2 regions of the Shewanella sp. GJ50-10 genome follow, and region 1 is predicted to be linked to the other one. Evidence: predicted binding sites of a transcription regulator. Region 1 holds the regulator's gene; the other holds the start of a gene.
The links. Region 1 encodes sigma-54, which starts transcription at its own class of promoters, with help from an activator protein. Its sites were predicted from a motif close to GTTGGCACGNNNNTNGNNT; they were not measured.

Region 1 (3,423 bases):
AACGTCGACGCTAATAGCGACAAGTTCGTTATTTCCTTTGAGCTGCTCAAGTAAGCTGCCAATAAGTGGTAAAGGAAGGTTATCAACACAGTAATAACCTAAATCTTCTAATACCCTTAGTGCAACTGATTTACCTGAGCCTGATCGTCCTGATACGATGACAAGTTTCATGCAGTAATAACCTGATAAAGTTCTGTAGCGTCATGACTCTTTCGAAGTCGCTTAAGGATTAATTTATCGCTCAGTTTTTCAGCCATCGTCGACAGCGTACTTAAATGCTGTTGGCATTGATCAGAAGGAACTAGCAGCGCAAATAATATATCCACGGGTTTTTTATCGATAGCATCAAACTCGATGCCTTCTTCACACTTGATCAAAATTGCTATCGGTTGTTCGATATCAGTTAATCGACCATGGGGAATCGCTATGCCATTTCCTATACCTGTACTACCCATTTTTTCACGAGCTATTAAACTTTCAAAAATAGCCTGTGAAGATAGGGTTGGGTACTGGGCAGCCATTAAATCGCTGATAAGTTCCAGTACTTTTTTCTTACTGCCCGGCGTGGCGCAGGAGGTGCACGCCGGCTGCAGAATGGTACGAAGTTCCATCGTTAGTGTTTAATTAACTTCTCTTTGTGTTTAATTACCTGACGATCTAATTTGTCTATCAGGGCGTCAATTGCGACATACATATCTGCGTTCTGAGATACGGCAAAAACTTCACCTCCTTTGAGGTGCAATTTTGCTTCAGCAATTTGTTGCAGCTTCTGAACATTGAGCACAACGTGTACATTATTGATCTGTTCGAAGTGTCGTTCAAGCTTTGAAAACTTAGTTTGTACATACTCACGTAAAGATTGCGTGATTTCTACATGGTGCCCAGTCAGGTTAATTTGCATAGATCATCCTCCAATAACAAAGGCTTATAAGCTCTTGCGTTGGTTTGAGGGAGGGATGAGCATTGCTTCACGATATTTGGCGATCGTACGCCGAGCAACATTAATCCCTTGTTCAGCCAGTAGCGTCGCCATTTTACTATCGCTAAGTGGCTTTTTCTGGTTTTCCGCTGCAACAAGTTTCTTAATAAAGGCACGAATTGCAGTAGAAGAACATTCTCCGCCATCATCGGTACTAACGTGGCTAGAGAAGAAATATTTTAGTTCAAAAAGTCCGCGAGGGGTGTGCATGTACTTTTGAGTGGTAACACGAGAAATGGTTGATTCATGCATCTCAACGGCTTCAGCAATGTCATTAAGTACCATTGGTTTCATGGCTTCTTCACCAAACTCAAAGAAGCCTTGCTGGAATTGCACAATGCAATTAGCCACTTTTAATAAGGTTTCATTGCGGCTTTCAATACTCTTAATAAACCATTTTGCTTCTTGTAAATGGCCGCGAATAAACTGGCTGTCTGACTGATTTGCAGAACCTTTCGCCATAGCTGCATATTGCTGATTCACACCAATTTTTGGCATGTTATCTGGATTTAATTCAACGACCCAACGACCACTCTTTTTAAACACTGTCACATCAGGAATGACATATTCATCTTTAATAGGAGTGATTTGTAAGCCTGGACGAGGGTTCAGCGTTTGAATAAATTGAATCGCTTCACGTAGATCATCTTCTTTAAGCTTGGTTTTACGCATTAATAATCTAAAGTCGCGACCAGCAATTAAATCAAGGTGTTCACCGATGAGCAATTTTACATTGTCGATGCAAGGGATCTCATCAGGGTATTGCCCGAGTTGGATCATTAAGCATTCACTTAAATCTCTTGCTGCAACGCCTACAGGATCAAAATGCTGAACTCGTTTGAGTACGGCTTCAACTTCGTCGAGTTCAATATCTTCAAGACCTAAAGCTTGTAAAATATCTTCGGTGGTTTGAGTTAAATAACCACGCTCATCTACTGCATCGATAATGGCAGTGGCGATGACCAAATCATTTTCTGAAAATGGGGTAAGGTTTTTTTGCCACTCAAGATGTTCATAAAGGCCTTCGGTGGTTTCACCTTGAAAGGGCATATCGTCATCACGAGCAACTGCCCCAGAACCTGAGCTAGGAGAGGCGGTATAAACTTCATCCCATGTGGTGTCCATTGGGAGATCTTCAGGCATTGACTCTTTGGTCAATGATTCTGTGGTATCAACTGTTGAGGTGTCTTTTTCAACGGTAACTTGGCTGTTGTCACTAAAATCAGTATCGGTTTGCTGGGCGTTCTCTTTTACAGGTTCTTTTGCTTTAGCAAACTCATCTTCGAGCTCAAGGAGTGGATTTGAGTCTAGTGCTTGTTGAATTTCTTGCTGGAGCTCCAATGAGGAAAGTTGCAATAAGCGAATGGCTTGTTGCAACTGAGGGGTCATTGTCAGGTGTTGACCCATTTTAAGTTGGAGTGAGGCTTTCATTTACCGCTTATCCCTAATTGAATTTCATCATCGCGACTAACAATTGTGTGGGTCTAGCACCTTTTTAAACTGCTTCTAGGCTTAAGCTGAACCTTGGCTTAAGTTGAGTCTAGAACATAGCGCTAAAAAGTGGGACTGATACTGGTCGCGAAATGCCATATTGTGCACTAAAGAATGCTAACTATAGCTTGAATTGCTCACCTAAGTATACTGACCTGACTTGCTGATTGTCTAAGATTTCAGCAGGCGTGCCTTCTGCAATTAAATCTCCGTGGCTGACAATATACGCGCGCTCACACACATCAAGTGTTTCACGAACATTATGGTCTGTAATTAACACACCTAAACCACGACTTTTTAATTGTTGAATAATTTTCTTGATATCTATCACAGAGATAGGATCAACACCTGCGAAAGGCTCATCCAATAAAATGAACTTAGGATTGGCTGCCAATGCGCGTGCGATTTCTACTCGGCGACGTTCACCACCCGATAATGCCATGCCTTGGCTATCTCGAATATGGGTGATATTGAACTCTTCTAATAAGTGCTCTAATTCTTCAATACGCTGCTCTGTGGTTAAACTCTTGCGAGTTTGTAGTACAGCCATAATATTATCGTGTACAGTCAGCTTTCGAAAAATACTGGCTTCTTGTGGCAAATAACCAATGCCTTTTCGAGCACGAAGGTGCATTGGGTCTGCGGTGAGATCGTCAGAATCAATTAATATCCGGCCTTTATCGCTTTTAACTAACCCAACCACCATATAAAAGGTGGTGGTTTTACCTGCACCATTTGGCCCTAATAGCCCAACAATTTGCCCGGTTTTAACTGTCAGGCTGACATTTTTAACCACTTGACGGCTTTTATAACTTTTTGCCAAGTTTTCAGCTGTTAACGTTATTTGTGTCATTATTGAGTTTGCTCTAGCGCTGGTGTTTCAGGTAATGAATCTGTACTTGGCTTGTCTTCAATTTGCAGGCCTTCAATTGAAGTGTCTGCATTTGCTTCAG
Region 2 (3,423 bases), 2.0 Mb from region 1:
AGCCCTAAAACAGTTGAAGGCTGCTTGTGTTACACCGTAGTGGATGCGCCATTGTACTTCACTAAAGGGATCAGTAAGTTACTCAATCCAATTGGTGAATTGATTTATTAATTCAATAAACACCAACTAAAGTATTGTCAGTGTATTAATGACCTATACTAAGGATCTAAAAATCCAACGTTTATGGTAATTATTGCGCTGACTTTACACTTTTTGGTGAATTAGCATGCAAAAAAAAGCTAATTAGCTCACCTTTTCGTCTGAAACTGTTTTATTTTGAAAAAAATGTATTGCCATATAAAAAATATACGCATATTATCCTTTATGTTATTAAGTTAACTTGTATTTATTCGTTTACCCTTCTGTTAGTCATAACCGCAACTGTAAACCCACACTACAAGTCATCCTGCAAAGTTAAACATTGTCATTAGTTTGTCATATGCCTATGTTCAACTAATCAAAGCAAGTATGTTGGCGATTAAAAAAATTAATCTATAAGCCTACTTGTAAGTGTAATGAGCACAACTAACTTAAGCACACACATTAGCTTCAATAAGCACAAACTTACGCAACACAACTGCTTAAGGATATTTATTGTTATTACTTACTCACCATAAGGTGAAATTTTAAACAAGGAGTGTGGCATATGTCATACAACATTAATGGTCACGAAATTACAGTTAATTTTCCTGTAAATTCAATATCATCAAACAAAAACTCAATAGCTTTTACTGACAGCCAAGGTAAAACTAAAACAACTTTTTCAAAGCGCACAGAAGCGTTAAAGTTCATGAAATGGTTGATTACGGCTAACAAGTAACACTTTCTATAACGCTTGCGTTATTCATTTGCTCAGTTACTCAATAAACATCGCTTCTCGGTATTTCATCTCACACTATACCGGACGTTTATTAGAACTGAGCAATATGAAAAGAACTTTCCTCTTTCAATCCCTTTATATTAATACTTCACTTTTACTCTTCTTAAATACCCTTTTTAATCTAGCTTCAACTGACGCTCAATCAGCCATACTTTCTTTTATATCTAGCCAGCATACTTGGGTTACCCAGCTGTCCACCTTGATGCAAATACATCAATGGCAATGAACTGTCGATTTGAGGCTCTACGCCTTGGTTTGTCAGAAAATGTTCTAGCATAATAAAACCCACAGGGTCATATAGCAGTTCAAATTCAATTCCGGTTTCACACGCTCGTTGCCACATTTCATAGCATTGGCGATTCAATTTGCCGAAATGGTATTTAGTGCCATTTGAAATTATTCTTGGGTGATAAACACTAATGTCAGTCAGCTGATTAAATTGCAGCTTTAAATAATCATCACCACCTACACAGCTACATGTCAGTACATTCACTTTAGGCTTGTTAGTACATGTCTGCTTAATAAAAAAACGCTGGAGGAATAAAGCGGTAGTACCGGTGCCTGAAGGCAGAAATAGATTTAATTCAACATGATTGTGCAACTGCGCCCAATCTAAAATTTGCTTGCCGAGTTGTTCAAGTCCAACAGAGGCATACTCACAACGGCCCCCTTCAGGAATGTATAACTCATTTTCCAATCCGTTTTTAGATAAACTCACCACATATTCTTCCAGTGACAAGCTTTGTTCTTCTTTACTATATTCAGAGCCGCTAATATTTTTAAAGCTGCTAGCATTTTTAAAGTCAGTGGCATTTTCAAAGTCTTTAGCTTGCAGCTTGTCTATTGCAGATTTCTCTATGATATTGGCGCCATTATTTAATGCGGCAAGGTAATTGCCTTGAGGATTTTGCTCTAAGTAATCAGCAATATGATCGACATAATAATCAAGTTGCCAACCACGCATTTTAGCCAGTACAGCGAGTGAATGGAGCGAATTGGCTTGGGCTGAGCCGTAACCTACTACTTTACTGATGTGTGGGAAATCATTAGCTAGAAAATATTGAAACTTACGTGCTTTATTACCGCTAAAATCGGGATGAATGAGATCATCTCGTTTCACAAATATTTCTCGACCAGCAAACATCATTGACTCGACAGGAGTTGCAGCAAACATAGCTTTTCACTTGTAATTTCATTTATAAACTTGAAGGAGTATTTTACCTAATAAATAGTGAAAACCGCTATATCTAACTTTTACACTCTGTAATTTAAATAGTGTTAAAAGCTTAACCCTCCTTTAATAACTCAAATAAAAATTAAAATATACACTTTTTAATCAGCCACTTAAGTCAAAAACTGGTGACTCTCAACTTTGTTAATCCATATTGGCATATTTCTCGCTTATCAGTATATAGGTTAACGTTCAGGTTAATAATCAATTCAATCGAAATTAAGGGATTATCAATGTCAGTGTTGAGATTAATATTTAATATTGCATGGTTCATCATGGGTGGGTTTGTGATGGGGCTTGCTTGGTGGCTTGCGGGCATCTTATGTTTTATCAGTATTATTGGTATTCCTTTTGGCCGTGCATGTTTCGTTATTGGTGAAATGGCATTTTGGCCATTTGGTCAAGAAAATGTAAACCGTAAACACCTTTCTGGAATAGAAGACTTTGGTACTGGCCCATTAGGTATGGTGGGGAATGTGATTTGGTTTCTATTCTGTGGAATATGGTTAGCCATTGGTCATCTGACCCATGCATTAGCCTGTTTTGTTACTATTATCGGTATCCCATTTGCGATACAGCATGTAAAACTAGCACTATTAAGTCTTACGCCTATCGGCCAAACCATTGTAGCTAAAGAAAGCTATTAACCGATATAACGCAAAGCGGTTAGCATTAGCTGATAGCTAGACAATCACGAAAAAGGAACTCAATTGAGTTCCTTTTTTATATTCATTTTTAATTACATATTTTTAAATGTCATTGCCGATATTGAGGCATTTACTCAAGAGACAATATGTAATCAAACTCATGCTGAGTAACCGGTTGCACACTAAGTCTTGCTCCCTTGCTAACTAATACCATTTCAGCCAGATTAGGATCTGCTTTTAACTCTGTCAGCGTTATAATACGGCTCAATTTAGCTTTGAATGTCAAATCCACAGCCACCCAGCGAGGGTTATCAATAGAAGATTTCGCATCAAAGTAAGCTGACTTTTCATCAAAAGCACTTTGATCACTATATGGCGCTGACGACACTGTGGCTAAACCCACTATGCCTGGCACTTTACAACTGGAGTGATAAAAAAAACGGTATCGCCAAGCTTTACTTTATCCCGTAAAAAATTACGAGCTTGATAATTTCTGATCCCATCCCAAGTTTCTGTTTGATTTTCGCATTGTGCTAGATCGTCAATACTGAACTCATCTGGCTCAGACTTCATTAACCAAAAGGCCATATCATGCTCCCTCTATGTGGCGCTGTTTATCAAATAGTGCGAATTCTTCTAAAATTAAATCGGTAAATAACTTCCCC

Region 2: AC0L4E_RS10015 (YccF domain-containing protein) is a predicted target of sigma-54. The motif match lies at 2,265-2,283, and genes of this name have one in related genera.

Annotation. Positions count from the first base shown of each region.
Region 1 covers NZ_JBVVSS010000001.1:341,673-345,095, forward strand. The annotation lists gene rapZ (RNase adapter RapZ) at 1-171, opposite strand, end outside; gene ptsN (PTS IIA-like nitrogen regulatory protein PtsN) at 168-611, opposite strand; gene hpf (ribosome hibernation promoting factor) at 614-901, opposite strand; gene AC0L4E_RS01325 (RNA polymerase factor sigma-54) at 926-2,410, opposite strand; gene lptB (LPS export ABC transporter ATP-binding protein) at 2,592-3,323, opposite strand.
Region 2 covers NZ_JBVVSS010000001.1:2,380,815-2,384,237, forward strand. The annotation lists gene AC0L4E_RS10000 (ChrR family anti-sigma-E factor) at 1-111, shown strand, start outside; gene AC0L4E_RS10005 (hypothetical protein) at 647-820, shown strand; gene AC0L4E_RS10010 (1-aminocyclopropane-1-carboxylate deaminase/D-cysteine desulfhydrase) at 1,023-2,054, opposite strand; gene AC0L4E_RS10015 (YccF domain-containing protein) at 2,345-2,758, shown strand; partial or broken gene AC0L4E_RS10020 (EVE domain-containing protein) at 2,889-3,346, opposite strand; gene AC0L4E_RS10025 (LysR family transcriptional regulator) at 3,348-3,423, opposite strand, start outside.